2 regions of the Kitasatospora sp. NPDC059827 genome follow, and region 1 is predicted to be linked to the other one. Evidence: riboswitches for the same ligand, from Rfam matches in the RefSeq annotation. Region 1 holds a riboswitch; the other holds the start of a gene.
What was found. Region 1 has a riboswitch for cyclic di-AMP ahead of ACFV8H_RS16795 (transglycosylase family protein). Riboswitches for the same ligand answer to the same signal wherever they lie in the genome.
Positions count from the first base shown of each region.

Region 2: linked by a shared signal. The riboswitch ahead of ACFV8H_RS08680 (transglycosylase family protein) and the one ahead of ACFV8H_RS16795 (transglycosylase family protein) in region 1 are both predicted to bind cyclic di-AMP.

Region 1 is NZ_JBHWIV010000023.1:12,585-17,654, forward strand. It holds gene ACFV8H_RS16780 (ATP-binding protein) at 197-766, shown strand; gene ACFV8H_RS16785 (DUF397 domain-containing protein) at 1,104-1,367, opposite strand; gene ACFV8H_RS16790 (hypothetical protein) at 1,926-2,876, shown strand; cyclic di-AMP (ydaO/yuaA leader) riboswitch at 3,355-3,525, shown strand; gene ACFV8H_RS16795 (transglycosylase family protein) at 3,533-4,831, shown strand; gene ACFV8H_RS16800 (LacI family DNA-binding transcriptional regulator) at 5,068-5,070, opposite strand, start outside.
Region 2 is NZ_JBHWIV010000009.1:155,027-160,096, reverse strand. It holds partial or broken gene ACFV8H_RS08695 (DUF501 domain-containing protein) at 1-149, opposite strand, end outside; gene ACFV8H_RS08690 (septum formation initiator family protein) at 121-600, opposite strand; gene eno (phosphopyruvate hydratase) at 764-2,050, opposite strand; gene ACFV8H_RS08680 (transglycosylase family protein) at 2,345-3,130, opposite strand; cyclic di-AMP (ydaO/yuaA leader) riboswitch at 3,132-3,302, opposite strand; gene ACFV8H_RS08675 (cytochrome P450) at 3,512-4,828, opposite strand.

The DNA of each region.
Region 1 (5,070 bases):
TGGCAATCCCGCGGGCTCCGCGTCGACCCCACGCGCGACTCCGTGCACCGGCCCGACGGCGTCCCCCGCGCCATCGGGCGTTCGAGTGCGCGCGCGCCTGGTCGAGGGGGCGGCCGAGCGGCCGAGCGAGTCGGAGGTGACCGGCATGACCCCGGCGGGTCCAGCCGTGTCCGCCCCCTTATGGGAGGAGCTCTTCATGAGCACCGGTACGGCTTTGGCAGTTGACCCCCATGTGGTCACCTGTACGCTCGCTCCTCGCTTCGAAGCCGTGAGAACCGCACGCGACTTCGCCCGGGCCTCGCTCCAGCGCTGGGGCCTGATGGAGCTGTTCGACGACGTCGCCCTGGTGGCCTCGGAACTCGTGACCAACGCGCTCCGGCATGCGATCGGCGCACGGCCCGACCCCTCGGGCGGCGCCCTGGGCGAGTACGACTTTCCCATACAGCCGACCCCGGAAGGGCGGCTGCCGATCCGAATAAGCCTGGTGCACCGCGCCCCCCAGGTGGTCTGCGCGGTGAGCGACCCGAGCAGTGCCGGCCCGGTGGCCCGGGAGGCGGACTTCGTCGCCGAATCGGGCCGCGGACTGCACCTGGTGGAGTCGTTCAGCCGCTCCTGGGGCTGGCACCCGCTGGGCAGCGGCAAGGTGGTCTGGGCCGTGTTCGAGGCGGAGACCGGCTGCGGCAACGGACTGGACGCCACCCTGCTCGACGGCACCGCGCCGGCCGGCCGGGTCGAGATCGGTGGACGGCACCGGCGCTCGGCCTAGGGCCCGCCTCGTGGCCCAGGCCGGCCGAGGAACGACCCGGGAGGACCACACCCCGGGGCCTCCGGCCCGCCCGCGCGCCGGGCCGGGACGTGACCCGGGCACCGAAGGCGGCTGCCCGCTCCTGGCGCTCCGGGCCCGCAGCACCGGCACCAGTGCCGGTGGGAGCATCCGCGGCAGTACCCGCAGTACCCGCGCCACCCCGGCAGGCCCCGCCGGACGGTCCGCCACGGGACCGCTCACGCGCGCACCGGGCCACCGCTCCCGGGCCCGGACAAAGACAAAGGCCGTCGTGGTGTCAGCACCCACGACGGCCCCCCGATGGTGGAGCAGCGGCCGGTCAGACCGCGAGGTGGTCGAACTCCCCGTCCTTGGCACCCAGCAGCAGGGCCGCGATCTCGGCCCGGGTGTAGATGAGCGCCGGGCCGTCCGGGAAGCGCGAGTTGCGCATCGCCACGTCGCCGCCCGGCAGGGCCGCGAACTCGACGCAGTTTCCCTGGGAGTTGCTGTGCCGGCTCTTCTGCCAGACCACCCCCGTGAGGTCGGCGGCGGCCATCCCGTTGTGGGCGTGGTCGGAACCGTGCGTGTCCTGCGAGTCGTGCATAGAAGTCTCCCGAAGAGCTCCGGAGTTGTCGTCCAGCGCGGCGCCCCGGCACCCGCCGAACGAACGGACCGGCCCCGTACCGGCCCGGCACAACGCCTCACTTGACGCGATGATAGCCGCAGTGCACGTGCATCAGCACGGGACATTGCAGGTGCACGCGGCTTTTCGACGGTCGCCGCGAACTCTTCACGGACCCTTCTCCTGACGGTACGTAAACGGACATAGACGACTGAATCGACGGTTCGTCCATAACCGGCCGTGAGCGGTTCCCCGCTGAATGTTGATCTTCGAATGCCGGGAGTCGCCCTCCCGTGACCCTCCGTCAGCCCGCCCGGAGGCTGTGAGACATCTCACGCGACTGCGGTGCAACGCGCCACCCCGCGGGACACGTCAGGGCAACTGAGGGGCTCCGTACGGGGCTTGGGCGAGGAATGTCCGGATTGTGGGCAATCGCCCCGGACCGGAGCGGCCGGGACACGACCTCCGCACCGCGACCACCCGAAGCCCGCACGGCAGCCGACTGCAGGCCTGACGGGCAGATGTCCTACGATCTCCGGCATGAGCACCGCAGCCATCCCGGGCGCGCCACTGCCCGTCCGCACTCCAGGTTCCCGTGCGCGGGGGCGCCACCGCCGCCCCGAGCGCCCCGAGATCCGCACCGGCTCGCCGGCCCTGGTGCTCGCCGTACCCGCGACCGCGGGGCCCGAGTCCCGTTCGGTCGTCGAGGAACTGCTCTCGATCGTCCGCAGCGAGCACACCGGCGTCCAGGCCGCGGTCGGCTACCTCCCGGCCGCCGACGCCGCGGCCGCGGACCCGCAGGAGCGCACCGTCGCGGAGCTGCTGGAGGCGGCCGCCGAGGCCGGACTGCCGACGCCCGTCGTGGTGCCGCTGGTCCCGGGCCCGCACGACTTCCTGACCGGGCTTCACGCCCTCGCCGCCCAGTACGGCGCGACCGTCACCGACGCGCTGGGCCCGCACCCGCTGCTGGCCGAGGCCGTCCACGTCCGGCTGTCCGAGGCCGGGCTGGCGCGGGCCGACCGGGCCCGGCTGTTCGCCATCGCGACCGCCGCGGACGGCGTGGTCCTGACCACCGTCGGCGGCGAGGACGCGGCCGCCGCGGCCGGGATCACCGGCGTGCTGCTGGCCGCCCGACTGGCCGTGCCGGTCGTCGCCGCCGCGCTCGACGTGCCCGGCTCGGTCGCCGCCGCCGTCGGCCACCTCCGGGAGACCGGCTCCGAGCGCCCGGCCCTGGCCCCGCTCGTCATCGGCCCGGAGGCGGACCCGGAGCTGCTCGCCACGGCCGCCGAGGAGACCGGCTGCCCGTCGGCCGCGCCGCTGGGCGCCTACCCGACGGTCGGCCAGCTGATCGCCTCCACCTACCTGGCCGCCCTGCCGGTGCCGACGGCGGAGGAGCTCGCCGAGGCCGAGGCGGAGGCCGCGGCCACCGTCGGGGCCGGGGAGGGCTCCCGACGCGCCCACGCGGCCGCCGAAGGGCCCGTGGAGGGCTAGCACGACCCGCTGAACGCCCGTCGGCCGCCACCGGCGGACCCGCACCACTGAAAGGGCTCGGAACGACCTCGTTCCGGGCCCTTTCGCCGTGTTCCGATTCACCCCGCTGGTGCGCTAAGCGGGCAATGCGACGCAATGTCCGTTTCCGGTTCATTTGTCGATGGATATCCGATGGCCGGCGGGCGCGTTCCCCGGCGCGCGATTCACGACCGCTCCCCCGCAGCCCTGGCGCGCGCCCTTTGCGCCCCAATGCTCCGTCATCTCTTTTCTGAGACGGAGCCAGTTATGAGAATCCACCGCGATATTGCCGGAAAACGATCATTTACGATCATGAATAACGGGCCATTCGGCGTTTCTCACTAAACCGTGATGCGCATCACAGATATTTGCAGTTTTAACTTAAGTCTGCTTAACGTGCTCCCCGTTCGTGACCACACGGACCCAGTTCATCCGCGACGCCGAGTCCTGCCGTCGGATGTCCTGGCAAGCGCGAAATCGCATCACGGCAGGAGCGGGGGAACCACAGGTAAGTCGCCCCGGACCGTTTTCCGGAACGGTCCAGGGCTAGGGGTGAAGCCGCGCCCACAGCGCGGCCGGGCAACTCCAGCCCGAATCCGACAGCTCACCTCGCAGGCGTGGGAGAGGACCGCGTCTTCATGCTGCCTTCCAACGGCAACCGCCTGTCCAGCCGCACCCGTCGCGTGATCGCCGCCCTCGGCGTCGCCGGCGTCGGCCTCACCGTCCCCTGCCTCACCACCGGCACCGCGAACGCCGCCTCCGTCGCCACCTGGGACAAGGTCGCCCAGTGCGAGAGCAGCGGCAACTGGAGCATCAACACCGGCAACGGCTTCTACGGCGGCCTCCAGTTCACCTCCAGCACCTGGGCCGCCTTCGGCGGCACCAGCTACGCCCCGCAGGCCGACCAGGCCACCAAGGACCAGCAGATCTCCGTCGCCGAGAAGGTCCTCGCCTCGCAGGGCCCCGGCGCCTGGCCGGTCTGCTCCGTCCAGGCCGGTCTGACCAAGGGCGGCGCCGCGCCCACCGTCGACACCTCCGCCGGCTCCACCGCGGCCAAGCCCGCCGCGAAGCCCGCCGCCAAGCCGGCCGCCCCGAGCAAGCCGGCCGCGAAGCCCGCCGCCCCCGCGCAGGACCAGGCCTCCGACGACGCCGCGGCCGCCTCCGCCCAGTCCGCCAACAGCACCTGGGCCCAGAAGCGCCAGGCGCAGGCCCAGGCCGGCGGCTACACCGTCGTCGACGGCGACTGGCTGTCCTCGATCGCCGACAAGCACAACGTCCAGGGCGGCTGGCAGCGGCTGTACGACCTCAACCGCAGCACCCTGACCGAGGGCCCGGACACCATCTACCCGGGCCAGCAGCTGACCTTCGGTGACGGCACCTCGGCCCAGGCCGACGGCTCCGCCGCCAAGTCCGGCTCGGACTTCACCTGGTTCGACCGCTCGCAGAAGGCCGGCCAGGCCTCGAACGGCGGTGCCGTGAACGCCAAGCCGACCGCCCAGAGCAAGCCGTCCGCCACCAAGCCCGCGTCGAAGCCCGCCGCCCAGGCGCAGACCCCGGCCCCGGCCCCGGCCGCCTCCGGCAGCATGGCCGCCGCGGTCTCCTTCGCCCAGTCGAAGGTCGGCCAGGCGTACGTCTACGGCGGCACCGGCAACGGCGGCTGGGACTGCTCCGGCCTGACCCAGGCCGCGCTGCGCGCCGCGGGCATCAACATCCCGCGCGTCGCCGCCGACCAGGCCGCCGCCAGCACCCACGTCTCGCTGGACAGCCTGCAGCCGGGCGACCTGCTGTTCTGGTCCAACAACGGCCAGGACTCCGGCGTCTACCACGTCGCCATCTACATCGGCAACGGCCAGTACGTCGAGGCCGCCAACCCGAGCTCGGGCGTCCGTCTCCAGACCGTCGCCAACTGGGCCCCGGACTTCGCCGGCCGGGTCTGAGCGACCAAGGACCGCGCGGCCGCCGACGGCTGACGCCGGAGCCCCGGGAAGAGCATGCGCTCCTCCCGGGGCTCCGGCGTGCCCGTACGCCCAGGGGGCCGACCGACCACAGGCCGACCGGACCCGCCGATCTGACGGATCCGGACCGCCCCCGGGCGCCGCACGCCGACGGGCCCCGGAGAGCAACCGCCCTCCGGGGCCCGTCGGTCGGCCCGGTCCGCCCGGACCACCCGTTCTCA
Region 2 (5,070 bases), on a different contig from region 1:
TCCACGACGTCGGGGTTGCCGCAGGGGCAGCGGTGCGCCACACCGCGCAGGCCGCGCGGCACCCGGCCGAGCTGGGCGGCGATGGCCGCGACGTCGGCGTCGGAGACGGCGGGGTGGTTCTCAGTGGTCATGGGGGGTGGGGTCTCCAACGGAGGACGGGGGGAGCGGACGGGGTGCGGCGGGGGCCAGCGCGACGGTGTCGGCGGCGTCCACCGAGTCCCAGATGCTGGTGTACCAGGGCTTGTCGGCCTTCGCCGGGCCGGCGGCCGCGTCGGCGGCGGTGGCCGAACCGGCCGGCGCGGAGGGCCGGGCGGCCGGACCGGCCGGGTCCACCGCGATGTACGGGGTCTCCCCCGGCACCGCGTAGTGCAGCCGGGCGCGGGCCTGCGCCTTGACGTACTCCGGGTCCTGCCAGCGCGCCTTGTCCCGGCGCAGCTGGTCGACCTGCTGGCGCGCGTGGTCGGCCTTCGCCCGCTGGGCGGAGATCTCGGCGCGCTGGGAGATGAACTGCCGCGTGGGGTAGGCCAGGATCGCCACCAGCGAGCAGAGCACCAGGACGAGGACGGTCGCCCGGCTCGTGAACCGAGGCCGGGCCGCCAAGCCCGGGATCCTCCAGCCAGCCATCTCCCGTATCCCCTCCTGGTCGCGACGGTGCCCCGCCGTCCACCCTACGGGGTGAGCGGCGGGGCACCGGTCAGGCGTGCGCTACCGGGGGCCTCGGGCCCCCGGGATCAGGGCCGGACGCCGCCCGGCCCGGGCGCGCTCAGCCCTCGTGCTTGAACCGCGGGAAGGCGCCGCGGCCGGCGTACTCGGCGGCGTCGTCGAGGATCTCCTCGATGCGCAGCAGCTGGTTGTACTTGGCGACGCGCTCGGAGCGGGCCGGGGCACCGGTCTTGATCTGGCCGCAGTTGGTGGCGACGGCCAGGTCGGCGATGGTGACGTCCTCGGTCTCGCCGGAGCGGTGCGACATCATGCAGCGGTAGCCGTTGCGCTGGGCCAGCTCGACGGCGTCCAGGGTCTCGGTCAGCGAGCCGATCTGGTTCACCTTCACCAGCAGCGCGTTGGCGGTGCCGGTCTCGATGCCCTTGGCCAGGCGGGCCGGGTTGGTGACGAACAGGTCGTCGCCGACCAGCTGGACCTTGTCGCCCAGCTTGACGGTCATGGCCTTCCAGCCGTCCCAGTCCGACTCGTCCAGCGGGTCCTCGATGGAGACCAGCGGGTAGGAGGCGACCAGCTCGGCGTAGTACTCGATGAGCTCGGCGGCCGACAGGGCCTTGCCCTCGAACTGGTAGGCGCCGTCCTGGAAGAACTCGGAGGCGGCGACGTCCAGGGCCAGCGCGATGTCGCGGCCGGGCACGTAGCCGGCCTTCTGGATGGCCTCGGTGATGAGGTCCAGGGCCTCGCGGTTGCTGTCCAGGTTCGGCGCGAAGCCGCCCTCGTCGCCGAGGCCGGTGGACAGGCCGCGCTCCTTCAGCACGCCCTTGAGGGTGTGGTAGACCTCGACGCCCCAGCGGACGGCCTCGGAGAAGGACTCCGCGCCGATCGGAGCGATCATGAACTCCTGGATGTCGACGTTGGAGTCCGCGTGCGAGCCGCCGTTGAGGATGTTCATCATCGGGACCGGCAGGACGTGGGCGTTCGGGCCGCCCAGGTAGCGGAACAGCGGCAGGTCGCTGGCCTCGGAGGCGGCGTGCGCGACGGCCAGCGAGACGCCCAGGATGGCGTTGGCGCCGAGCGAGGACTTGTCCGGGGTGGCGTCCAGGTCGAGCATGGCCTGGTCGATCAGGCGCTGCTCGGTGGCGTCGTAGCCGACCAGCTCGGGGCCGATCTGCTCGATGACGGCCAGGACGGCCTTCTCCACGCCCTTGCCGAAGTAGCGGTTCTTGTCGCCGTCGCGCAGTTCGAGCGCCTCGAAGGCGCCGGTCGAGGCACCCGACGGAACAGCGGCACGACCCGTGCTGCCGTCGTCGAGGCCGACCTCGACCTCGACCGTGGGGTTGCCGCGGGAGTCGAGGATTTCACGGGCTACGACGACATCGATGGACGGCACGAAGCATCTCCTTGCGGAAGCAGGGTCCGGCTGCGGGTGGTGCTGTCGGCCGGACGATTGCGGAGTCGTTACGACCAGAGCCTAACCGCCCGGGCTCCCGGGGCCACGTCGGCCCGGGCTGCGTCTCACCGTGTGGCCCGGCTACCCACCGGTAGTTCACCTGCTCGTCCCGGTGCGTCCCACCGGTGCGTCCCACCGGGGCGTCCCACCGGGGCGGGCGAACGCGGACGTAGGGGGCCGCCGGGCGCGGCCCCCTACGTGTCCAGCGTGTCGTTCGCCGTGGAACGGTCCGGCTCAGCCCAGGTGCAGGACCTGGCCGGGCACGATCATGTCCGGGTTGCCGCCGACCGTGGTGCGGTTGCCGTCGTAGAGCGCCTGCCAGCCGCCGGACACGCCCTGGGCGGTGGCGATGCCCGACAGGGTGTCACCGTCCCGGACGGTGTAGTCGTGGCCGGTCGTGGCGGCCGGGGCCTGGGCGGCCCGCGGGGCGGCGTGCTTGGGGGCGTACTGCTGCGCCGACGGGGCGGCGGGCTGCTCGGCCTGCTTCGGCGCGGCGTGCTTCGGCGCGTACTGCTGGACCGGCTTCGGCTGGGCGGGCTTGGCGGCGGCCTTGGGGGCCTGCTGCTTGGGCGCCTGCTGCTTCTGGGCCTGCTGCTTCTGCGGCTTGGCGTCCGAGGAGGTGTCCACCTCGGCCGGGGCGCCGCCCTTGCTCAGGCCCGCCTTCTGGGAGCAGACCGGCCAGGCGCCGGGGCCCTGCGAGGCGAGGACCTTCTCGGCGACGGCGATCTGCTGCCCCTTGCTGGCCTGGTTGGCCTGCGCCGCGTACGCGGTGCCGCCGTACGCCTTCCAGGTGCTGGGGGTGAACTGGAGGCCGCCGGAGAAGCCGTTGCCGGTGTTGATGCTCCAGTTGCCGCCGCTCTCGCACTGGGCGACGGAGTCCCAGACGGAGGCCGGGGCGGCGGAGGCGCCGGTGGCGGAGAGGAGCGGCAGTGCGAGTCCGACGCCGGCCACACCGGCGACGGCGATGGCCTTCTCGGCCTGGGTGCGACGGCGATGACGGCCGGTTCCAACGAACAGCATGAAGGTCCCTCTCCGCACGCCTGCGAGGTGAGCTGTCGGGTTCGGACCGGGAGGTGGCCCGGCCGCCGTCTGCGGAATCGACTCCGCGCGGGCGGCTTCACCCCAAGCCGTGGAGGAACGGCAACAAACCTGGTTCCCCCGCCCCTGCCCAGGGTTCTGGTCGGTTTCCCGTGACGCGGCGGGCAGGATTCGGCGTCCGCGCACGAGGTCCGCAGCTGCGAACTCCACGGAGACTAGACAGATCCTCAGACGAATCACAAGCTCATATCACCGACATCACACAAGAATTACGGCCCGTGTTCGATCGCCTACCAACGGCGGGGCTTTGTCCGGTTTGATGGCTGTTCACACCACCCTCGGTGGCCGGTTCCGGATGCTTCGTCAGCGTGTCGTGGCCTCAGGACGACTGTGCGGCGACCGGGGCTCCGGACTGAATTCGACCGGAAGTTCGCGCAATCCACGCATGATCAGGCCACCCCGCCAGCGCAGATTCTCCGGGCTTTCGGCCAGTCGCAGATCCGGCAGCCGGGAAAGCAGCGTGGCCAGCGCGGACCGCCCCTCCAGCCGGGCCAGCGGAGCTCCGATGCAGTAGTGGATGCCGTGCCCGAACCCCAGGTGCGGGTTGTCGCTCCGGGCCAGGTCGAGGGTGTTCTCGTCGGAGAACCTGGCCGGATCGCGGTCCGCCGCCGCCAGCACCACCAGCACCGGATCCCCGACCGGGATCTCCACCCCGCCGATGGTCAGCGCACTGGTCGCGAACCGCCAGGTCGCCAGCTCCACCGGCCCGTCGTAGCGCAGGAGTTCCTCGATCCCGGTCTCCAGCAGCGCGGTCTCGCCGCGGGCCACCGACTCCTGCAGCAGGGCCCGCTGCCCGGGATTGCGCAGCAGCGCGTACGTCCCGTTGCCGATCAGGTTCACCGTCGTCTCGAACCCGGCGAAGAGGAGGATGAAGGCCATCGCGGCGGCCTCGTTCTCGGTCAGGTGCTCGCCGTGGTCGCTCGCCCGGATCAGGCCGGAGATCAGGTCGTCCCCGAGGTCCGCCCGCTTGCGGTGGATCAGCTCCAGCAGGTATGCGCGGATCTGCTTCACCGCCCGCCCCACGCCGCCGCGTTGGCCACCGCCGTGGCCCGGCTTCGTGTGTCGCAGCATCATTCCGGCCCAGTCCCGGAAGTCGTCCTGGTCCTCGGAGGGAACGCCGAGCATGTCGCAGATCGCGTAGATGGGGAGCGGGAACGCGAACTCGTGGATCAGGTCCGCCGAACCGCGCTGCGCGAAGCCGTCGATCAGCCGGTCGGTGAGCTGCTGCACCCGCGGCTCGAACTCCGCCACCCGGCGCGGCGTGAACGCCTTCGACACCAGGCGGCGCAGCCGGGTGTGGTCCGGCGGGTCGATGTTCAGCAGGTGGGTCATCAGGTCCGCCTGCCGCTCCCCCGGGATGCCCACCCGGCCGGTGCGGTGCGCCTGCCCGCTGTGGTGCGCCGGGTTCTTCGAGAGCCGGCCGTCCGCGAGCGCCTGCCGGGCGTCCGCGTAGCGCGTCACCAGCCAGGCCTCCACCCCGCTCGGCAGCGTGGTGCGGTGCACCGGGGCGTGCTCGCGCAGCCAGGCGTAGGCGGGGTACGGGTCGGCGGCGAACTCCCAGGTGAAGAGCTGCGGGTCGGGCTGGGCGGCGGGCTGGGCGCCCTCGGGCTGAGCTGGCATGGGTCGACCGTAACCGCTGGACCGGAGGGGCCCGGACCACCGGCGCACGCGCCCCCGCGGCCGGCCGGAGGCCACCGCCGCGCGAACCGTCCGTGACCGGTGCGCGAGCGGAACGCCGACACTCCGTGGACGGCCCGTGGACGGTGCGTGGACGGGCCTTGGCCAGCTCTTGGCCGGGCGGCAGGCGTGAGCCTGGTCACCTGAGGGGTAATCCCTGTTGCGGAGGGTCAGGACCTGCCTAC